DNA from 4 places in the Telluria sp. ZB4P37 genome. Region 2 is predicted to be linked to each of the others. Evidence: predicted binding sites of a transcription regulator. Region 2 holds the regulator's gene; each other region holds the start of a gene.
The links. The regulator sigma-54, encoded in region 2, starts transcription at its own class of promoters, with help from an activator protein. The targets are predictions, from matches to a motif close to TGGCANGNAANCTGCTTT.

Region 1 (5,707 bases), 120 kb from region 2:
TGCTTGATCTTGCCGTTCTCGATGTAGAAGGTGCCGTCGCGGGTCAAGCCGGTCAGCAGCACCGACTGCGGGTCCACCATGCGGATGTACCAGGTACGGGTGACCAGCACGCCCTTCTTGGTGCTGGCGATCAGGTCGGCGGTGGTCTTGTCGGTGCCGGCCATGATGATGTTGCCGGCGCTGCCGATCGCGCGCTGGTTCTTCTTCTGGCCCCAGAACCGCGAATAGTTGAGCGCATTGATGCGGCCATCCTTCACCAGCTGCATGCGCTCACGCGGCAGCATGCCGTTGTCCCACGGGAGCACCGGCACGTCCTTGTCCCATGGGTCGGTCCAGATGTTGACCTGCTGGTCGAACAGCTTGTCGCCCAGGCGGTTGGCGCCGCCCTGCTTCGACAGGAAGCTGCGGCCCTCGTCGGCCAGGCGCGCATTGAAGCCGCCCAGCATGGCGCTGATCAGGTCACTCGTGGCGGCCGGCTCCATCACGACGGTGTAGCGGCCCGGCTCGAGCGCCCTGGCGTCCACCGAACGCAGCGCCTTTTCGATGGCGACGTCGGCCGCTTCGCGCGGGTCAAATTTCGCGACATCGCGCGCCGAGCGCTTGACCCAGCCCGAGCCGCGGCCGTCTTCGGTGCGCACGGTGCAGGTGAAGTCGAGCGAGGTCGCGGCCTGGTGGCCGAACACGCCGTTCGAGTTGGCCACGCTCTCAAAACTGGCGCGGTCGGTGAAGAAGCCGGCGGCGACCAGGCCCTTCTTGCGGCAGGCTTCCATTGCATAGGCGGCGGCCTGGGCGCGGTATTCCGGGTCGATGTCGGCGGTACGCTGGACAAACGTGTCGGAGGTTTTGTAGCCGGTCTTGGCAAGCGCCGGCATGAATTCCGGGTTCTCCGGCGCCAGGCGCGCCAGGTCTTCGGCACGCCGTACGGCGCGCTCCAGCGACTTGTCGTCGAACTCGTTGATGGTGGCGGTGCCCTGGCGCTTGCCGAAGGCGACCTGCACCTGCAGCTGCGTGTCGTCGGCCTGGCCGGCGGTGGAGACGGCATTGCGTGCGAAGCGGATGTTGCCGATGCGGCTGCCCTCGATGCTGACGATGCACTCGTCCGCCTTCGAGAGCGACATCACGCGATCCGAAATGCGCTTGGTTTGTTCCTGGGTCAGGATGCTCATGAATGGTCCTCGCCTCAGCCGATCTTGCGTGCGGTGTTGATCACGTTGATCCCATTGAAACGGGTCGTGCTCGAACCGTGGGAAACGATGCTGATCTGCGGCGGTTGTCCTTTGCCGTCGAAGAAGGAGCCGCCCATGCGCCAGTCACGCTCGTCGCAGATCGCGCTGCAGGCATTCCAGAATTCCTGGGTGTTGGCCTGGTAGGCGACGTCCTCGAGCATCGGGCCGATCTTGCCGTCCTTGATTTCGTAGAACAGCTGGCCGCCGAACTGGAAGTTGTAGCGCTGCTGGTCGATCGAGAACGAGCCGTCGCCGACGATGTAGATGCCCTTCTTGATGTCCTTGACCATCTCGTCCGGGGTCAGCTTCTTCTTGCCGGCCGCCAGCGAGACGTTCGGCATACGCTGGAACTGCACCGAGTTCCAGCTGTCGGCGTACGAGCAGCCGTGCGATTCCTTTTCGCCGATGATGTGGGCCTGGTCGCGGGTGGCCTGGTAGTTGACCAGGATGCCGTCCTTGATGATGTCCCACTTCCTGGTCTTGACGCCTTCGTCGTCATAGCCGACGGCGCCGAGCGAGCCCGGGGTGACCTTGTCTGCATACAGATTGACCATCGGGTTGCCGTACTTGAATTTCTTGGTTTCCCATTTGTCGAGCGTGGCGAAGCTGGTGCCGGCGTAGTTGGCTTCGTAGCCGAGCACGCGGTCCAGTTCCGTCGGGTGGCCGACGTTTTCGTGGATGGTCAGCCACAGGTGTTCAGGCGAGAGCATCAGGTCGTACTTGCCCGGCGTGACCGACTTGGCGGTCAGCTTCATCTTGGCGTCGCGGCCGGCCGCCTTCGCGTCTTCGATCAGGTCATACGACCCGGTGTACAGGGTGGCGACGCCGCCGGCAGCCTTGATCTTGTGTTCGGGACGCGCATCCAGGTACTCGTAGCCCATGCCGACCGGCGCGCCGAGACCCGAGCGCGAACGGAATTTGCCGGTGGTTTTATCCACGGCAGTGGCCTGGAACGGCGCCCACAGGCGGTGGACGTCCTGCTCGATGTAAGAGCCGTCGGTGGAAGCGAAATACTTCTGCTGGTTCACTTGGAACAGCATCGAATTCATGAAGGTCGCGCCGCCGTCCATGCCGGCCTTGTTGGCGGCGATCAGCAGGTCGGCCTTTTCCTTGATCGGCACCGTGCGCCAGTCCTTCTTGATCGGCGTGGCCCACGACACCTCGCCGACGCCCTTGACTGGTGCAAGACGCACCGGTTCGGACTGCAGCTTGGCATTGGCCTTGGCGATCGCCACTGCCTGGCGCGCCGCGTTGGCGATGCCGTCGCTGCTCATGTCGGAGGTGGCGGCGAAGCCGTAGGCGCCGCCCGCGATCACGCGCACGCCGATGCCGGCCGACTCGGTGTTGGCCACGTTCTCGACGTTCAGGTCGCGGGTGGTGATGAACTGGTTCAGGTAGCGGCCGATGCGCACGTCTGCGTAGCTGGCGCCGGCTTTGGTGGCGGCGTTCAGCGCGACGTTGGCGAGCGCCTTCCTGGCGGCGGTCGGCATGCTGCTCAATAGCTCTTCAGCAGCGATCGCGCGGCTGAACGGAACCATGGTCGTGGCGAGTGCCAGGCTGCTGAAGTTTAGAAAAGTACGGCGTTCCATCGTGTCTCCTGAAATCTACCTGTTTCTGGACAGCGGTCCCGCCGGCTTCACGGTCCGCTCTTGTATGTACGGCGCTGGCAATTTTCTTTACCAGGCAATGATTGCGACGAAAAACTTGGCAACATTAGCAGTAACATGAGGATTTGAATAGGCAATTGTTGTGCCATATCAAAGCCTTCGCTAAATGCATGATTTTCGATGCCGCGCACTGTCCAGCGAGGTGTCCGCGCGGCTGTCCGCCGTGTCCGCTGCGGACAATTTCCGGACAACAACGGGACAAGCGCAGGAGTTGGATATGCATATACAGGGAACGCTTGACTGCCGGTGCGGGCTGCCGGATCATCAGCGCGGCGGCGGCGTTCCGCCCGGCCGCGCACAACAACTTCTGGAGACCCCGAACCGATGAAACGACTGATCCTGGCAGCGATGCTGGCCACCGGCCTGGCCGGCGCGGCCCACGCGGACGACGCACTGAAAGCGGCCATCGCGGGCGAACACCGCAGCGCGGCCAACAAGGCGCGCGACAGCGCCCGTCATCCCTACGAGACCCTCACCTTCTTCGGCATCAAGCCGACCATGACGGTGGTCGAGCTGACGCCTTCGGGCGGCTGGTACACCGAGATCCTCGCGCCCTACCTGCGTGACAAGGGCAAGCTGATCGGCGCGGGCGAAGAGATCGCACCGGAGAAGCGCTACGGCATGGCCTTCAAGAAGAAGCTCGACTCGAACCCGGCGCTCTACGGCAAGGTCGCGCCATCGATCTTCGAGCCGCCGACCCGCTACCAGATCGCAGCGCCGAACAGCGTCGACATGGTGCTCACCTTCCGCAACCTGCACAACTGGGTCGGCAATGGTGAAGACGCCCTGAAGACCACCTTCAAGGAAATCCACAAGGTCCTGAAACCGGGCGGCGTGCTGGGCATCGTCGACCACCGCCTGCCGGCCAAGATGACGCAGGACGCCAAGGCGTCGAGCGGCTATGTGCACGAAGCCTGGGTGATCAAGACGGTGGAGAGCGCCGGCTTCAAGCTGGCCGGCAAATCGGAAGTCAATGCCAATCCGAAGGACACCGCCGACCACGAAAAAGGCGTCTGGACCCTGCCGCCGGTGCTGGCCAACAAGGACAAGGACCGCGAGAAGTACATGGCGATCGGCGAGAGCGACCGCATGACGCTCAAGTTCGTCAAGCAGTAATCAGCCGGCAGTCCGGTTGGGGGGCCCTGGGCTCCCCAACTGTGTAAATTCGTGTGTTTCCTTCCGCGGCGAGCGTGTATATTCTGGCGGCTTGTACCCATCCAGATCGACCCGATTGAGCCACTGAAGGAATTTATGAAGATCGTCCGCCTCGCCGCCGCCGTGGCATTCGCCATGGCAGGCTTCGTCCACGCACAGGACACCACCCCGCCTCCTGCCCCGACGCCTGCGACCCCGCCCTCGCCGGCCACCGCGACCCCGTCCGCCACGACCGCACCTGCCCTGCCGTCCGTCGAGAACTCGGTCGTCAAGATCTTCGCCACCGTGCGCCGCCCGGACCCATACAAGCCGTGGGCCAAGCAGTCCCCGGTCGACGTGACCGGCTCCGGCGTCATCATCGAAGGCAGGCGCATCCTGACCAATGCCCACGTGGTCGGCTACGCCAGCCAGGTCGAGGTGCAGGCCAGCCAGTCGGGCGACAAGGTATCGGCCAGGGTCATCGCCCTGGCGCGCGGCCTGGACCTGGCGGTGCTGGAACTCGACGACGCCTCCTTCTTCGACAAGCGCCCGGCGGTGCCGCGCGCGGCGGTGCTGCCGGACGTGCGCGAAGCGGTGTTCGCTTATGGCTATCCGGTGGGCGGCAATTCGCTCTCGACCACCCGCGGCATCGTCTCGCGCGTGGAATTCGTCGGCTACGGTTCGTTCAGCTCGGGGCTGCGCATCCAGATCGACGCACCGATCAACCCGGGCAACAGCGGCGGCCCGGTGATCGCCGGCGACAAGATGATCGGCCTGGCCTTCTCGATGGCGGCCGGTGCGCAGAACATCGGCTACGTGATTCCCAACGAAGAGATCGAGCTGTTCCTGAAGGACGTGGCGGACGGCCGCTACGACGGCAAGCCGCTGCTGCACGACAGCATCCAGACGCTCGAGAACCCGGCGCTGCGCCAGTACCTCAAGCTCGACAAGTCGGTGGAAGGCGCGGTGGTGCACCGTCCGTATAAAACCGATGCGAGCTGGCCGCTGAAGGAATGGGACATCGTCACCCACATCGGCGAGCACCCGATCGACAACCAGGGCATGGTGAAACTGGGTTCGAACCTGCGCGTGCGCTTCCAGTACCGCATCCAGCAGGTGGCGAAAAACGGCAAGGTGCCGATGACCATCATTCGGGGCGGTAAAACCATGCGGGTGGACGTACCAAGCAGCGGCCCGCGCCCGCTCCTGATCCCGGACCTGAACGGTGGCTATCCGTCGTACTTCGTGTATGGCCCGGCGGTCTTCACGCGCGCGACCAACGAGTTCCTGTCCTTCCTGGTGTCGAGTGCGCCGGCGATGAATGCCTACAGCTTCAACGACAGCCCGCTGGTGACCCAGCGCGGCGATTCGCCGGACGCGGTGCGCGAAGAGCTGGTGGTGATCAGCAGCCCCTTCTTCCCGCACAAGCTGGTGAGCGGCTACAGCAACCGTTTCGGTTCGGTGGTCGATACGGTCAACGGCGTCAAGATCCGCAGCCTGGCGCACCTGGTGTCGGTGTTACGCGACCTGAAGGACGAGCATGTGGTGTTCAAGTTCGACCAGCGCTATGGCGAAACCATGATCTTGCCGCGCAAGGCGACGCTGGAGGCGACCGATGCGATCCTGTCGGATAACGGGGTGCGCACGCAGGGGTCGGAGGATATGATGAAGGTGTGGGCT
Region 2 (5,707 bases):
CCCGACCACCAGCACCACCGTGACCCTGGCAATGGGCGACGCGCTGGCCGTGTCGCTGCTGGACATGCGCGGCTTCCGCGAAGAAGACTTCGCGATGTCCCACCCGGGCGGGGCCCTGGGCCGCCGCCTGCTGACCCATGTGCGCGACGTCATGCGCAGCGGCGACGCGATCCCCGCCGTGAGCCCCGACACGCCGCTGGCCAAGGCCCTGCTGGAAGTCTCGCAGAAGGGCATGGGCATGACCGCCGTGATCGACGAAGACCGCCGCCCGGTCGGCGTGTTCACCGACGGCGACTTGCGCCGCCTGATCGAGCGCATGCACGATTTCTCGAACATCCTGATCCGCGACGTGATGCATGCGGGTCCGCGCACCGTGCACCCGGAACAGCTGGCGGTCGACGCGGTCGCCGTGATGGAAGAATTCCGCATCAACCAGATGCTGGTGGTGGATCTTGAGGGCCGCCTGGTCGGCGCGCTCCACATCCACGACCTGACCCGCGCCAAGGTGATCTGATGACCCCACTGGAACACATGCAGCGCGCCGCGCGCGTCAAAGTCATGATCTTCGACGTCGACGGCGTGCTCACCGACGGCAGTCTTACCTACGGCCCGGACGGCGAAGTCACCAAGACCTTCAATGTGCTCGATGGCCTGGGCATCCAGTTGCTGGGCAAGACCGGCGTGCAGACCGCGATCATCAGCGCGCGCCTGTCGCCGATCGTGGTCAAAAGGGCAGCAGACCTGGGCATTCAGCATGTCTACCAGGGCATCCACGACAAGCGCATCGGCTTTGCCAAGCTGCTCGAAGCCACCGGCGTGACTGCGGAAGAATGCGGCTACATCGGCGACGACGTGATCGACCTGCCGCTGCTGACCAAAGTCGGCTTTGCCGTGGCCGTGCCCTCGGGCCACCCGGAAGTGCAGCACCGCGCACATTACGTCACCAGGAACGCTGGCGGCCGCGGCGCCGTGCGCGAAGTCTGCGACCTGGTCATGCGGGCCCAGGGCACCTACGAACAGGCGCTCGCGCCTTACTTTGCCTAAGCCGTCGCACGAGCAGACATGGTCAACTACAAGCGCACCGCCCACCGCTGGAGACTGCTGAGCGTCATGATCATCGGTGTCTTCCTCGCCTTCGGCAGTTTCTGGCTGGTGCAGGTGATGGACAGCGACGATGGCGATGCGCGCCTGGGCGGGCCGATGAACGAGCCCGATTACATCGTCGAGAATTTCTCGTTCGTGCGGATGACCGAAGAGGGCAAGCCGAGCTACGTCGTGTCGGGCAAGCGCCTGGCGCACCAGCCGCAGGGCGACGTCTCCGAAGTAGAGCAGCCGGTGGTGCAGGGCATGACGCCCGGCCGCCCGCGCACCAACGTCGTGGCCAACCGCGGCCGCATCTACCACGAAGAACACCGCGTCGACCTGCTCGGCAAGGTCGACATCCAGCGTCCGGCCACGCCGACCAGCGAAGCGCTGCGCGTGCGCACCGAGGCGCTGACCGTGCTGCCCGACGAAGAGATCATGAAGACCGACAAGCCGATCGAGATGCAGCTCGGCGCCTCCACCATCCGTGGCACCGGCATGGTCGCGAACAACGCGACCCAGAAACTGCACCTGGCCAGCCGCGGCCAGATCGTCTATCCGCCACGCGCGCAACGCTAGCGCGCACGTCATCACAGGACAAGCACCATGAAAAAAATCATTCTTGCCGCCCTTCTTGGCCTGGCCTCCCTCGGCGCCTTTGCCGAGCGCGCCGATTCGCTCAAGCAGGCCGTGATCAACTTCGACACCCTGGACGTCGACGAGGTCACGCAAACCCGCATCCTGACCGGCAACGTCGTGCTCACGCGCGGCACCCTGGTGCTCAAGTCCGACCGCGCCCAGGTCAAGGAAACGCCGGAAGGCTATATGAGCGTGACGCTCACCGCAGCGCCGGGCAAGCTGGCCACCTTCCGCCAGAAGCGCGACGGCGGTCCGGACCTGTGGGTCGAAGGCCAGGCCCAGCGCATCGAATACGACGAGCGCGCCGAGCTGGTCAAGCTGTTCACCGCGGCCGAAGTGCGCGAGCTCGAAAGCGGGCGCATGACCAATGAAATCAAGGGTCCGTTCATTTCCTACGACAACCGCAAGGAAGTCGCCCAGGTGCGCAACGACGCCAGCGGCCAGAGCAAGATCGGCGGCGGGCGCGGCACCCTGATCATCGCCCCGCGCCGCCCTGCAACCGCAGAAGGCGGCAAGCAATGACGGCAGCCTTGGCAACCGTGCGCGAAGGCTGCAGCACCCTGATCGTCAAGGGCCTGCAAAAGAGCTATGGCAAGCGGCTGGTGGTGCGCGACGTCTCGCTGCAGGTGGAATGCGGCGAAGTGGTTGGTTTGCTGGGCCCGAACGGCGCCGGCAAGACCACCTCGTTCTACATGATCGTCGGCCTGGTGCCGTCGGACGCCGGTTCGATCGACATCAACGGCACCGACATCTCGAGCCTGCCGATTCATCGCCGCGCGGTGCTCGGCCTGTCCTACCTGCCGCAGGAAGCCTCGGTGTTCCGCAAGCTCACGGTGGAAGAGAACATCCGCGCCGTGCTCGAACTGCAGCGCACCGACGAAGGCAAGGCCATGTCGAAGGACGAGATCAACGAGCGCCTCGATACCCTGCTGGCCGAACTGCAGATCGAGAAGCTGCGCGAGAACCCGGCGCTGTCGCTGTCGGGCGGCGAGCGCCGCCGCGTGGAGATCGCGCGCGCGCTGGCGACCAACCCGCGCTTCGTGCTGCTCGACGAACCGTTTGCCGGCGTGGACCCGATCGCGGTCATCGAGATCCAGCGCATCGTACGCTTCCTGAAGGAGCGCAACATCGGCGTCCTGATCACGGACCATAACGTGCGCGAGACGCTCGGCATCTGCGATCGCGCCTACATCATCAACCAGGGGGCGGTGCTGGCCTCGGGCCGTCCGGACGACATCATCGCCGACGAGTCGGTGCGCCGCGTCTACCTCGGCGAACACTTCCGCATGTGACCATGAAACAGTCCCTGCAACTCCGCACTTCGCAGCACCTGGCGCTCACGCCGCAGCTGCAGCAGTCGATCCGGCTCCTGCAGTTGTCCACGCTCGAACTGCACCAGGAGCTCGAGCAGATACTGACCGATAACCCGCTGCTCGAACGCCTTGACGATCCGCTCGACCACTCGGTGCGCCTGCTGGCTGACGGCGCCATCAACAGCGCACCCGCCAGCGGCGAAGCCCCGGCCACGCAGCCGGCACAGGAAGCCGGCGAAGGCGAGGGCGCCAAGCCGGAGGGCGAAGGTATCGAGGACGGCAATGATCGCGACCGGGGCGAACCGGATGGCGACTGGGGCGGCGAGGGCGGCGGCGCGCGCAGCGGCGACGACGAAGACGGCCGCCCGCAGCTGGAAGCCTGCAGCGTATCCCTGCGCGAGCACCTGGCCGAACAGGTCCGCACCACCGGCTGCAGCGTGCGCGACCGCGCGCTGGCCGAACTCGTGATCGATGCGCTCGACGACAACGGCTATCTGGAGGAGCCGCTGGACGACATCCACGCGCGCCTGCCCGCCGAACTCGAGATCGAGATGGACGAGCTGCGCTGTGCGCTGGCACTGGTGCAGAGCCTGGACCCGGTCGGCTGCGGTGCACGCAGCGCGGCCGAATGCCTGGCGCTGCAGATCCGCCGCATGCCGGGCGTGCCGATGGTCACGCGGCGCCTTGCGTTGAAGATCGTCGAAGGCTACCTGAGCTGGTTCGCCCAGCGCGAATACGCCAAGCTCAAGAAGGCGTTGGACTGCGACGACGAAGACCTGCGCGAAGTGCAGGCCGTGGTCCGCCAGTGCAATCCACATCCCGGCGCGACCTTTGCGTCTGCTACCTCCGACTACGTGGTGCCGGACGTGATCGTGCGCCGCGCCAAGGGCGGCTGGTCGGTGGTGCTGAACCCGGACGTGATGCCGAAACTGCGCGTGAATTCGCTCTACGCCAACCTGCTCAAGCAGGGGAAAAGCGAAAGCCAGATGGGCGCGCAGCTGCAGGAAGCCAAGTGGCTGATCAAGAATATGCGCCAGCGTTTCGATACGATCTTGCGTGTGGCCGAGGCAATTGTAGAGCGCCAGCGCAACTTTTTCAGCCATGGCGCGGTTGCCATGCGCCCGCTTGTGCTGCGCGAGATTGCTGATACACTAGGCCTACACGAGAGTACGATTTCCCGTGTAACCACGCAGAAATACATGTTGACCCCCCACGGCATGTTTGAACTGAAATATTTCTTCGGAAGCCACGTCGCCACCGAAGCGGGGGGAGAAGCATCTTCCACGGCGATCCGCGCGCTCATTGCGCAATTGACAGGAGCAGAAGACCCAAAGAACCCTCTATCCGACAGCAAGATCGCGGAAATGCTCGGGGAACAAGGTATGGTCATTGCGCGCCGGACGGTTGCCAAATACCGCGAAGCCCTCAAGATCCCTCCCGTCAGCCTCCGCAAGTCTCTGTAACTGCACTGCCCACACCTATCTTGTGGCGCGGGCAGCGCGACATTTTAAAGGAGTGTGTATGAACCTCACAATCAGTGGTCATCATCTTGAAGTGACTCCCGCAATTCGTGAATACGTTCAGAATAAGCTCGAGCGCATTAACCGTCATTTCGATCACGTGATCGACACCCACGTGTTCCTCGCCATCGACAACCTCACCGAAAAAGAAAAACGGCAGAAAGCCGAGATCAACCTGCAAGTATCAGGAAAAATTTTGCATGTGGCCAGTGCCGCGCAAGACCTGTACGCGGCGATCGACATGCTGATGGACAGGCTGGACCGCCAGGTCATCAAGCACAAGTCCATGCTGCAAAATCATAATCACGTGGCGCACAAACGCCTGCCGGATCTCGGCGAAGCCGCCGCTGCGTAAATACGCGCGGCAGCAATGACAGCAAGGGCGTCTGAGGGGACGCCCTTTTTGCATCTACAGTGCTTCGCATGCGCGCGACTGTTCTGTAAAATGCATGTTTTTTCGATCACAGCACATTCCATGACCGACACCGTCCTGACCCGCGTCGCCAACCGCACCGGCGTCATTACGCTCGACCGGCCAAAAGCCCTGAATTCCTTGTCGCTCGATATGGTGCGCGCGCTCACCGCGATCCTGCGCGACTGGCAGAACGATGCCGGCATCGACGCGGTCGTGATCACCAGCTCGAGCGAAAAGGCCTTGTGCGCGGGTGGCGACATCCGTTTCTTCCATGAAATGGGCCATGTCGGGCCGACTGGCGGCAGCGCGCTGCTGGAAGATTTCTTCACCGAAGAATACGCGCTGAACCACCTGATCCATTTCTACCCGAAGCCGTATATCGCGCTGATGGATGGCGTGGTGATGGGTGGCGGCATGGGCATTGCCCAGGGCGGTCCCGGTTGCGGCCTGCGCATCGTCACCGAGCGCAGCAAGGTCGCCATGCCCGAGGTGAATATCGGCCTGTTCCCCGATGTCGGCGGCAGCCATTTCCTGTCGCACGCGCCGGGCCAGTTGGGCCAGTACCTGGGCCTCACCGGTTTGACGATCGGCCCGGCCGACGCGATGTACGTGGGCCTGGCGGACCTGTTCGTGCCGGGCGAGAAGATGGGTGAGTTGATGGCGCTGGTGGAAGCTACGCCGGGTGCTGGTTTGCCTGCAGCGATCCGTGCGTTTGCCGCGCCGTTTGCGCGGGCCGC
Region 3 (5,707 bases), on a different contig from region 2:
CAGCTCCGGCTGGTCATGGTGCAGCATATGCCCCGCCCCCGGCACCATCCGCGCCGTGACCTGCTTGAGGTGGCGGCGGCGGCGGTCGACCTCCGCACGCGCCTGGTCCTTCGGCCCCATCCACCGCCACATGTCGGTGTCTTCCGCCTCGACCCACAGCACGGGCGCGGTGATCTGGGTCCAGCAAGCCAGCACTTCGTCGGCGTGGTAGAGCAGCGGGCCGGTCATCTTGTGCGCCGGGTCACCCAGGATGCGCCATTGGCCATCAAGGTCGAGCGCCGACCAGTGCCCGGCCAGGAAAGCCGCGCGCTCAACGGCCAGGCGCGGATTGGTCTTCCGCAGCCGGGCCGCGACCGCTTCCAGGCTGGGATAGCCGCGCATGTCCGGTTTCTCGCGCAGTTCGTCGAGCCATTTGGCGAAGCGTCCCGGCGCCTGGGAAGGGCGCGTCTCGGGCAGGCCGAAGCCCTCCAGGTTGACCAGCCGGGCGATGCGCTGCGGACGCACGCCCGCGTACAGGCTGGCGACGTTCCCGCCCATGCTGTGGCCGACCAGGTTGATCGCTTGATCCGGCGCATAGTGGTCGAGCACCGCCTCCAGATCGGCCAGGTAGTCGGGGAACCAGTAGGTATCGGCGTGCGAGCGCTCGCTCAGCCCGAAACCGCGCCAGTCGAAAGCGATCACTTGCCAGTCCCCTTTCAGGCAATCGACCACGAACTGGAACGAGGCGGCGACGTCCATCCAGCCGTGCTGCATGAAGATCTTGGGTGCACCTTCGCGGCCCCAGTGGCGGACATGGGTGCGCAGGCCGCGCACGGTGAGGAATTCGGAACGGGAGGGTTGCATGGGACCTCGAAACGGTAAGTGCGGCAAAAAAGTACGACCGTTCGCATTATACCGCCACGCTTGATTTCGTGTTGCCCGGCCCCATTTGCCCTCGACCGGACGATGGCGGGCGCAAGGTTTACAATAGCGGCATTTCAACCCTCCGCGAGCACATCCATGGCGATTTACCAGCTGGGCGAGATTGCGCCCGAGATCGACGCATCGGCCTTCGTGGCGGATTCGGCTACCCTGATCGGCAAGGTCACGCTCGAGGCCAATGCCTCGGTGTGGTACGGCGCAACGCTGCGCGGCGACAACGAACGCATCACCATCGGCGAAAACAGCAACGTGCAGGAAGGCACGGTGATGCATACCGACATGGGCTTCCCGCTTACCCTGGGCAAGAACGTGACGGTTGGCCACCAGGCCATGCTGCATGGCTGCACGGTCGGCGACGGTTCGCTGATCGGCATCCAGGCCGTGATCCTCAATGGCGCCCGGATCGGCAAGGGCTGCCTGGTCGGCGCCGGCGCCCTGGTCACCGAGGGGAAGGAATTTCCCGACCACTCGCTGATCCTCGGCTCCCCAGCCAAGGTGGTACGCACCCTGACGGAAGAAGACCTGCTGCGCCTGCAGGCCAGCGCCGCGAGCTATGTGGCGCGCGGCCAGCTGTTCAAGGCGCAGCTCAAGAAAATCGGATAAGAGAATGACGACTGACGCTATGACTGACCCTCGCGACACCCTGCAAAAATTCATCTTCGATAACGCTGCCGTCCGCGGCGAGCTGATCGAGATTTCCGACACCTGGCGCGAGGTGCAGGCCCGCCACGCCTACCCGAAGGCCGTGCGCACGGTGCTGGGCGAGATGGTGGCGGCCAGCGCCCTGCTCTCGGCCAACCTCAAGTTCAATGGCGCGATCGTGATGCAGATCCACGGCGATGGGCCGGTGCGCCTGCTCGTGGTCGAATGCGACGCCGAGCTGCGCATCCGCGCCACCGCCAAACTGGCGCCGGACGCCGAGATTGCGGACGACGCCACCCTGGCCTCGATGTTCAATGTCAATGGCAAGGGCCGCTTCGTGATGACGCTCGACCCGGTCGACAAGATGCCGGGCCAGCAGCCCTACCAGGGCGTGGTGCCGCTCGACGGGGAGGACATGGCGACCGTCATCGAAAACTACATGCTGCGTTCCGAACAGCTGGACACGCGCCTGTGGCTGGCGGCCGACGACAAGGTCTCGCGCGGCCTGCTGCTGCAAAAGCTGCCGCGCCACAGCGGCAAGGACGACCAGCAAAAGCAGGCCTCCGAAGCCGAAGACCTGGAAACCTGGAACCGTGCCGTCATGCTGGGCCAGACCCTGAAACGCGAAGAGCTGCTCAGCACCGGCATCGAAATCCTGCTCAAGCGCCTGTTCTGGGAAGAGACCATCCGCGTCTTCGAGCCGCAGCACCCGCAGTTCCACTGCAGCTGCACCCGCGAGAAGGTCGGCAACATGCTCAAGATGCTGGGCCAGCCGGAAGTGGACGCCGCGATCGCCGACCTGGGCGAACTGGGCATCAACTGCGATTTCTGCGGCAAGCACTACTCCTTCGACAAAGTGGACTGCGCCCAACTGTTCGCCAGCAACATTCCTGTTGAAACCATGTTGCCGCCGAGCGGCAGCATCAACTAGCTGCGGCTGCGAAGATCAAACACGTTCCGTAGCGAATTGGCCCCATTCGAAGTGCTTTGAACACGCTTCGTGGACAATTTCCGCTGCGGGACGGTGAGGTGATCTGTCGAGCTTCTTTACACAGAGAAATTCTACCGGTAAAAATTTTCCATAAGTCATTGATTGCTTTCAACATTTAAGTTTGGGCATGGTTCTTGCTTCAAATCGATTATTTGAACCATTCTAAGGCTGAAATGCGCAAGATTCTTGCAGGACTGTTTTTAGCGGCTGGCATGGCCGCCTCGTCGGTCGCTGGTGCGGCCGTCATCAACGGGCAGATTTCCAATTTCGATGGCGATGGCGACGGCATGGCCGACGACCTCAAGATTTCGCGCATCATGTTCAGCGTCACCGCGGGCACCCAGGTATTCTTCGATTCGCTGGCGTGGGAATCGGACAAGGACCTGAACGGCGATGGCTTGATCACCGCCTTCGACAGCTATTTGATGGTATTCGATGCCGCCGGCAAGAACCTGTTCTACGCGGACGATTCCAGCAGCACCTTCGGCGATGGCTCGACCAACCGCCTCGACGCGGCGCAGCGCTGGACCTTCAGCCAGGCCGGCACCTACATGGTCACCATTGGCCAGGGCACCTATTTCGAAAACGAAGCCTTGCAGGGCTTCGAGCGCAACCGTCCTTTCGATACCTACGTCGGCACCGAGAACTTCGGCGCATGGCGCCTGACCATGAGCGCGACCGACGGCACCCTGTCGCAGGTATCGCAAGTGGGCGTGCCTGCCGCCGACGTGCCTGAGCCGGCTTCGCTGTTGCTGCTGGGCGCCGGACTGGCGGGCCTCGCCGCATCGCGCCGCAAGCAACAGCCGTCGGCATAAGCCTGCCGATCACGCCGGGCGCGGCCAGCCGCCCCGGCGCCAGTTTCCCTATTCCCCGCGCGCCAGCGCTTCCATGATCTTGCCGATATCGGCCGCAACCATGCGCTCCGTAACCTGGTAAGGCGTACGGCAAGCCAGGTCCAGCGTCGCCCCATTGCCCAGCCCCAGCGTCACCGCCTGCCGGCTGCGGCAGGCATGCACCATGGCCGGCAGCGCCTGCGCACCGCCAAACACCGGCAGCCCCTCCACCCGCAGCACCTCGACGTCGGCGCGCAGGCGCAGGCAGCTCGCCAGGCTGTCGACCAGCACGCTGTTCGGGGTAGGCGTCATGCTGCGCTGGCCGCCGCAATCCTCCTTGATCAACTCGGTCAGTGCCTGCAGCACCATGGCATCGGTCTGCGACTGGCTGGGCGCGCGCGGCGTGGCCAGGCCGGTAGCAATCAGCGCCGCGACCCAGGCTTCGCGCATCGGGCCCTGCCCATCGAGGATGGCCGGCAGCACGCGCGGGGTACAGGCAAGCGCGCCGCATTCCAGCGCCTGCGCGAAGTCCGGCCTGCCGCCGCTGCCAAGGCGGCCGTAGAACGCCTCGATCCGCGCATAGGGCGATCCCTTGCCCTGGCGCGCCGCCAGCGCGTACGCGTAAGCCGGCAAGCCGCAACTGTATTCCAAGCGCTCGGTGGCGATCTCCTGCTGCGGCACCGCGCGCCAGCGGCGCCCTCCCGTACCAAGCATGCAGGAGGCCAGCGCGTCGTCGAGCTCGTCCGCGGCCTGCCGCGGCGTGAGCCAGCCCTGGCGCAGCGACACCGACCAGCGCAGGAATTCGGCGCCGCCTTCGTGGATCAGGCGCGCGTCGGGATACACGTCGACCGCGTCGCGCAGCTGGAAACGGTGGCTCATCTCGTGCGCCACCAGCTTGTTCATCTGGCGCTGGTATTGCGGTGCGGGCGCGTCCGGCCAGTTGAACAGCGTGAGCTGCAAGACCTCGCCGGCGCTGCCGCCGATGTTCGGCCCGCCCGGCTCGCGCGCCAGGCTCGCAGCCAGAATCGGGCGCCGGAACGCGGTTTTCGGCATCGCCGCCTGCAGGTAAGCCGCGGTGCCGGCGGCCACGCCGCGGATCTGGGCCACCGCCGCCGCACTCAAGGCCGGATCGAAATAATCGGCATCCTCGCCGTCGAAAGCCTGGCGAGTCGGGAATAGCAGGGCCGGCGCATCGGCATCGCCGGGCGCCTCGCCCTCGAACTGGGTCCGGGCCGTGCGGATGCTGCCGGTCGAGGCGTAGCGGTAGCGCACAGGACCACACTGCGTGCCCACCGCATAGTTGGACATGTGGGCATAGATCGCCCGGCCAACCGGGAAGGAACCGGGATAGCCGCTGACCTTGTCGGTGGTCGCCGGCACCCGGAAGCGCAGCGCGCGGCAGCTGCCGCTGCGCTGCAAGGTGTTGCCCCCGGCCACGCCGCAATCGCCCTGCGCCTGCCAGCGCGCGCGGATCTTCCCGGCATCCCGGCCGTTCTTCTCGAAAGGCAGGCTGCTGCAGGCGGCGGGCAGTGCGTAGCTCACTTCCAGCGCATCCGGCGCGGCCTGGCGCACCGTCACCAGCACACCGGCCGGCTGCGCCTCCTGTCCGGACGCGGGCAAGCTGGCCAGTAGCGCAGCCATCACGATGAGACGTGTCATCCAGATCCTTTATGTAAATGATCACGTGATTGTAGAGACAAGCCAGCCGTAGAGATGCGCATATTTCCACGCCCCGGAGTTGAACCGTAGCAGCGTGCCGCACGAAATTCCGGCGGGTGCTAAGCTGATGCATCTTTGACAGCGTTGCGTAATCGTTACGGCACTGTCGCCTTTTACCACTGGGAGATTTAGTCATGCATATGGATACAGGCATCAATACCGAAGACCGCGCCAAGATCGTCGATTCGCTGTCGACCGTCCTCGCGGACGCCTACATGCTCTACCTGAAGACGCACAATTTTCACTGGAACGTGACCGGCCCGATGTTCTCGTCCCTGCACGTGATGTTCGAGGAACAGTACACCGAGCAGTGGAATGCGCTGGACGACATCGCCGAGCGCATCCGCGCCCTGGGCCATTTCGCACCGGCGACCTACAAGCGCTATGCCGATCTGTCGAACATCACCGAAGAGCCGGAAGTGCTGTCGGCCAAGGAAATGATCCGCCAGCTGGTCGACGGCAATGAGATCATCACCCGCACGCTGCGCGCCGGCGTGAAGGTCGCCGACGAGATCGACGACTTCCCGACCGCCGACATGCTCACCACCCGCATGGAAGTGCACGAGAAGAATGCATGGATGCTGCGCTCCTTCCTCGAGCA
Region 4 (5,707 bases), on a different contig from region 2:
GCGCCGTCGCCAGCGCGGCCGCGAGCAGGACGGCGAAGAGGAGGGGACGGCGCGCCGGCATCAGGCGGCCAGCCGTTTCAGCTCATAGAGCCGTTCGAGCGCTTCGCGCGGCGTGAGCGCGTCCGGGTCGATCGCGGCCAGGGCCTTCTGTAGCTCGTCGTCCGGCGCCGCATGCGCGGCAGGCAGGTCTTCCGGCTCGTGCGGCGCTTTGCTGCCGATGGCGAACAGGTCGAGCTGCGGCGTCGCGTCGAGCGCCTGCGATTCGAGGCGCGCCAGGTGCTTGCGCGCGGCCTTGATCACCGCCGGCGGAACCCCTGCCAGCTGCGCCACCTGCAGGCCGTAGCTTTGCGAGGCCGGGCCGTCCTGCACCGCGTGCAGGAACACGATATTGTCCTTGTGCTCGACCGCCGACAGGTGCACGTTGACCGCGCTCGGATGGGTTTCTGGCAGCTGGGTCAGCTCGAAATAGTGGGTCGCGAACAGCGTAAAGCTGCGGCTGCTGTCGATCAGGTGGCGCGCGATCGCCCAGGCCAGCGCCAGGCCGTCAAAGGTCGAGGTGCCGCGACCGACTTCGTCCATCAGCACCAGCGACTGCTCGGTGGCGCCGTTGAGGATCGCGGCCGACTCGGTCATCTCGACCATGAAGGTCGAGCGTCCATTGGCCAAGTCGTCGCTGGCGCCGATGCGGGTGAAGATGCGATCGATCGGGCCGATCGTGGCACTCGTGGCCGGCACATAGCTGCCGACATAGGCGAGCAGCGTGATCAGGGCCACCTGGCGCATGAAGGTCGATTTACCGCCCATGTTCGGGCCGGTGATCAGGAGCAGGCGACGGTCGTTCGACAAGCGGCAATCGTTGGCAATGAAGCGCTCGATCTGGTTTTCCACCACCGGATGGCGGCCTTCGACGATGGTAAGGCAAGGCTCGTCGACCAACTGCGGCGCGCACCAGTTGTTGCGCACCGCGTGAGACGTCAGCGCCACCAGGGTATCGAGCTGCGCCAGGCCATTGGCGATCGACTGCAGGCAGCCGATGAAGGGCGCGAGGTCCGCCAAGAGCTGGTCGTACAGCATCTTCTCGCGCGCCAGCGCGCGGTCTTGCGCCGACAGCGCTTTGTCTTCAAAAGCCTTGAGTTCCGGCGTGATGTAGCGCTCGGCGTTCTTCAGGGTCTGGCGGCGGCGGTAGTCGTCCGGCACCTTGTCGGTCTGGCCGTTGGTGACTTCGATATAGAAGCCGTGCACGCGGTTGTATTCGACGCGCAGGTTGCTGATGCCGGTGCGGGCGCGCTCGCGCGTTTCCAGGTCGACCAGGAACTGGCCGGCGTTCTCGGACAGCGCGCGCAGCTCGTCGAGTTCGGCATCGAAGCCGCGCGCGAACACGCCGCCGTCACGCACCATCGTGCTCGGCTCTTCCATCACCGCGCGCGCCAGCAAATCGAGGCAGGCTTCCGGCGTGGCCAGCAAATCGTGGACCTCGCGCAGCAGGCAGGTATCGCCCGGAATGAAGCAGCGCGCCACCTGCTCGCGCAGGGCCGGCAGTTGTTTCAGGCCGTCGCGCAGGCAGGACAGGTCGCGCGGACGCGCCGACAGCAGGGCGATGCGCGTGGTGATGCGTTCGATGTCCGGCACCTTGGCCAGCGTGCTCGAGAGCGAACCAGTAGCGTCGGCCTGGGCCAGCGCCTCGATCGCCTCATGGCGCGAGCGCGCCACCCGCTGATTGCGCTTGGCATGGTGCAGCCAGTGGCGCAGCAGGCGTGAGCCCATCGCGGTGCGGCAGCCGTCCAGCAGCGAGAACAGGGTCGGCGCTTCCTGGCCGCGGATGGTCTCGGTCAGTTCCAGGTTGCGGCGCGTGGCCGCGTCCAGGCCGATGTATTCGTTTTCGAGTTCGCAGGCCAGGCTGTTCACGTGCTGCAGGCCGCGCCCCTGCGTCGACTGCGCATAGCGCAGCAGCGCGCCGGCCGCACCAAAGGCCGCGCCCAGGCCGTCGGCGCCAAAGCCGGTGAGGGTGGCGACGCCGAGCTGGTCGAGCAGCGACTGGTGACCCTTTAGTACATCGAAATGCCATTCGGGCATGCGCTGGGTATGCGCGACCGGCTCGGATTCGAACAGGTCGGCGCAGTCCGCGCGCAGGATCTCGGCCGGCGCGATGCGTTCGAGTTCGTGCGCGAGACGCGCTTCGACCGCACGCGCCTCGCCCGAGAATTCCATCAGGCGCAGGTTGCCGCTGGCAAGCGACAGCCAGGCCATGCCGACCGTGACCGTCTTGCGCTGGCTGTGCATGCACAGTGCCAGCAGCGGGCGGTCGGCTTTTTCGGGCAGCAGATCGCTGTCGGTCAGGGTGCCCGGGGTGACCACCCGCACCACCTTGCGTTCGACCGGTCCTTTGGCTAACGCCGGGTCGCCGATCTGCTCGCAGATCGCGCAGGATTCGCCCAGCTTGACCAGCTTGGCGAGGTAGCCATCGAGCGAGTGGAAGGGCACGCCCGCCATCTTGATCGGACTGCCGTTCATGGAACCGCGCGCCGTGAGCGTGATGCCGAGGACGCGCGAGGCCTTCTCGGCGTCTTCGAGGAACAGCTCGTAGAAATCCCCCATGCGGTAGAACACCAGCATAGTCGGGTAATCGGCTTTGATGCGCATGTACTGCTGCATCATCGGTGTGAGCTTTTCCGCGGTGCTGTTCTTGAGGGCGGCGGCGTTGATTTCAGCTGGAACGGTGGTCATTTCTTCGATGGTCGTGCGGCAGGGCGGGGTGGAAAGCCAGAACCTGTCATTTTACCGCGATCGGCCCGTCGCTTGCTGCAAAAGGGACAAGTCGGCCGGGCCCTGGTCTGGTTTGTTGTACTGCTGTGCCGGCTGGGACATCCAGCGTGTCGAAAAACTTTACATCCACCGGTTTTGTGGGTGTGTCGTTTCTTTTAACCGATTGAAATCAAAGGATGTTCTATTGCTGGTGCGAAACTTGCTTGTACTTGAGGAAAATTAGGGAAGACCATGAAAGCATTTTGCACAAAACTGATGGGATCTGCAGCCCTCGCGCTCGCTGCGGGCTGGGCCAGCGCAGGCGTCATCGCTGTCGACACCGATTACCGCGCCTTCGATGCCTCGTCCGGCTATGTCGGTTTCGATGTCACGACGCACGGTCTGGTCAAGGACCTGGATGTCGTCATCGCCTTCTCCAAGTGCGACAACCCCTACCTGAGCACGAACGGGCAAGCCTGCCTGAGCGATAACAAGCCCTTCGAGAACGAAATCGTCATCCGCCTCGTCGGCCCGGATGGCCGCGTTGTCCGCCTGGTCAATGAAAACACCTACGACCAGGGCGACACCGGCGGCATCGGCCGCGTCACGGTGACCTTCGACGATGAGGGCGCTGCCCTCGGCCGGCGCGTGGCGGCGGGATCCTTCCGCCCGGTCGAGTCGCTTTCCTTGTTCGACGGGATGGACATGTTCGGCCAGTGGCAGCTGTATTTCGAGGATACCAAGCGCTACGATCCGTTCGAGGTGTATTCCTCGCGCCTGCTGTTTACCGAGAAGCTGGCCTCGCCGGGTACGGACCTGCCGGAGCCGGCCAGCCTGCTGATCTTCGGCGCCGGCCTGCTCGGGCTGGGGGCGGCACGCCGCCTGCGCAAGCAGGCTTGATCGTGTCGCTGGCATCACGCCAGCGTGCAACGTCCCGTCACCGCCGGCATGCTGCCGCCTTCGACCACGAAATCGCCTGATTCCATTTCCGCCCGCAGTGCGACGGTCATTCCCAGCGCAACGGGTGCGCGGAAGCGGCAGGCGATCGACATGGCATGGCGTCCCGATTGCTTTTCCAGGGCGGCGCAGCTTGCGGCAAGCGTGTGCATCCCGTGGATGATCGGCGCGCGCATGCCCATCAGGCGTGCGCTCCAGCCATACAGGTGAATCGGGTTCCAGTCGCCGGACAGGCGCGCATAGCGGCGGCCTGCTGCGGCGTCGAGCGTCCATTGCGTCACGATCGCGCCAAGCGATGCCGCCGCTTCCTGCGCCGGCTTACCGTCGCGCCGTGTTCCGCGCTTGATTAAATAGGTGCTGGTGCAGGAGAACACCAAGGCGTCGTTCGCACTGCCGACGGTCTCCAGCACGCAGCGCAGGGCGCCGCTACTGGACGGCGGTAGCAGGCGCAGCGTGGTACGCACCAGCAGCGCTTGCCCCGGTTCGCCCCGGCCATGCTCGGTAAGCGCATTCTCCATATGCACCATGCCCGCGATCCGGAATGGAAAGCGCGGATCCAGCATCGTCGCCAGGTGCGCGCGCTGCGCGACCAGGTACCACCAGGTGACGGGGACATGCCCCTCCATGAAACCGAAGGCCGTGCGGTAGCGGTCGATGTCCTGAACAGGAAGCCGGTCGAGCCGATACTCGGTGACGAGTTCCGGCATCACCGCGTCTGGACGCGACTGCGGGCGCTTGAACAGCGCCCGCAGCAGGGTAGGCAAGCCCATCGCCGGCAGGGCCGGCGCTGTAGAAGACATCAGCCTTCGGCCACCCGGCGCGCGATATGCGCCAGCGCTTCGTCGACCTGGTCGATCAGGATCAGGCACAGGTCGCCCGGTTCCAGGCGCGACAAGGCGCGGTCGATAGCCACGAATTCGCCGTTGATTTCCTCGACGTGGGTGGTGCGCGTGGCGCCGTCCAGACCCTGGCGCAGCAAGGCGAGCACTTCGCCGTCGGCGCGGCCACGCTGGCACTGGTCCTGGTAGAGCAGCACGTCGTCGAAAGCGCGGCCGAGGATTTCGGTCTGCTGGGTGATGTCCTGGTCGCGGCGATCGCCCGCGCCGCTGATCACCACCGAGCGACGTTTCGCCGGCATCGCTTCGACCGCGTTGACCAGGGCCGCGATCGCGTCCGGGTTGTGGCCGTAGTCGGCGATGAGGGTCGCGCTGCGGTAGTCGAACACGTTGAAGCGGCCCGGCGCATTGTCGCTTTCGCCGACAAAGGTGCGCAGGCCGGCGCGGATCGCGTCCCACGAGATGCCCACGGCCCAGGCGGCAGCCACCGAGGCCATCACGTTCTCGACCTGGAAGCCGACCGCGCCGCCGCGGGTGATCGGCACGTCGGCGAGCGGCACGCGGTGCTCGACCTTGCCCTGCGCCGCGACCAGCTGGCCGTCTTCGACGAAGACGACGCGGCGGCCCTGGGCGCGGTGCATCGACATCAAGGGGTTATTCACGTCGAGCGCGAAGAAGGTGACGTCGCCATGGGTGTTCTCGGCCATCGCGGCCACCACCGGGTCGGCGGCGTTGAGCACGGCCATGCCGCCTACCGCCACGTTCTGGACGATCACGCGCTTGAGTACCGCGAGGTCCTCCAGGGTGGTGATGTAGTTCAGCCCGAGGTGGTCGCCCGCGCCGATATTGGTGACGACCGCGACCTGGCAGCGGTCGAACGCCAGGCCTTCGCGCAGCAGGCCGCCGCGCGCCGTTTCGAACACGGCGGCGTCGACGTCCGGGTGCAGCAGCACGTTGCGCGCGCTGCGCGGGCCGGAGCAGTCGCCGCTGTCGATGCGGCGGCCTTCGATGTAGACGCCATCGGTATTCGTCATGCCGGTACGCAGACCCGATGCGGTGAGCAGGTGGGCGATCAGGCGCACGGTCGTGGTCTTGCCGTTGGTGCCGGTCACGGCAACCACCGGGATGCGGCCGTCGTCGCCATCCGCGAACAGGGTCGAGACGATGGCTTC

Region 1: AC56K1_RS14270 (TldD/PmbA family protein) is a predicted target of sigma-54. The motif match lies at 2,964-2,981, and genes of this name have one in related genera.
Region 3: AC56K1_RS12290 (DVUA0089 family protein) is a predicted target of sigma-54. The motif match lies at 2,678-2,695, and genes of this name have one in related genera.
Region 4: AC56K1_RS12385 (PEP-CTERM sorting domain-containing protein) is a predicted target of sigma-54. The motif match lies at 2,952-2,969, and genes of this name have one in related genera.

What each region holds. Positions count from the first base shown of each region.
Region 1 covers NZ_JCASID010000008.1:88,939-94,645, reverse strand. Annotated here, with positions in the region: gene AC56K1_RS14275 (TldD/PmbA family protein) at 1-1,166, opposite strand, end outside; gene AC56K1_RS14270 (TldD/PmbA family protein) at 1,181-2,815, opposite strand; gene AC56K1_RS14265 (class I SAM-dependent methyltransferase) at 3,218-4,009, shown strand; gene AC56K1_RS14260 (S1C family serine protease) at 4,145-5,707, shown strand, end outside.
Region 2 covers NZ_JCASID010000008.1:205,292-210,998, forward strand. Annotated here, with positions in the region: gene AC56K1_RS14820 (KpsF/GutQ family sugar-phosphate isomerase) at 1-514, shown strand, start outside; gene AC56K1_RS14825 (KdsC family phosphatase) at 514-1,044, shown strand; gene lptC (LPS export ABC transporter periplasmic protein LptC) at 1,063-1,662, shown strand; gene lptA (lipopolysaccharide transport periplasmic protein LptA) at 1,690-2,244, shown strand; gene lptB (LPS export ABC transporter ATP-binding protein) at 2,241-3,014, shown strand; gene AC56K1_RS14845 (RNA polymerase factor sigma-54) at 3,017-4,498, shown strand; gene hpf (ribosome hibernation-promoting factor, HPF/YfiA family) at 4,557-4,910, shown strand; gene AC56K1_RS14855 (enoyl-CoA hydratase/isomerase family protein) at 5,031-5,707, shown strand, end outside.
Region 3 covers NZ_JCASID010000006.1:68,989-74,695, reverse strand. Annotated here, with positions in the region: gene AC56K1_RS12305 (alpha/beta fold hydrolase) at 1-843, opposite strand, end outside; gene AC56K1_RS12300 (gamma carbonic anhydrase family protein) at 1,000-1,524, shown strand; gene hslO (Hsp33 family molecular chaperone HslO) at 1,544-2,494, shown strand; gene AC56K1_RS12290 (DVUA0089 family protein) at 2,728-3,369, shown strand; gene AC56K1_RS12285 (hypothetical protein) at 3,418-5,046, opposite strand; gene AC56K1_RS12280 (Dps family protein) at 5,241-5,707, shown strand, end outside.
Region 4 covers NZ_JCASID010000006.1:86,501-92,207, forward strand. Annotated here, with positions in the region: gene AC56K1_RS12375 (hypothetical protein) at 1-61, opposite strand, end outside; gene mutS (DNA mismatch repair protein MutS) at 61-2,724, opposite strand; gene AC56K1_RS12385 (PEP-CTERM sorting domain-containing protein) at 2,995-3,642, shown strand; gene AC56K1_RS12390 (MaoC family dehydratase) at 3,657-4,499, opposite strand; gene cphA (cyanophycin synthetase) at 4,499-5,707, opposite strand, start outside.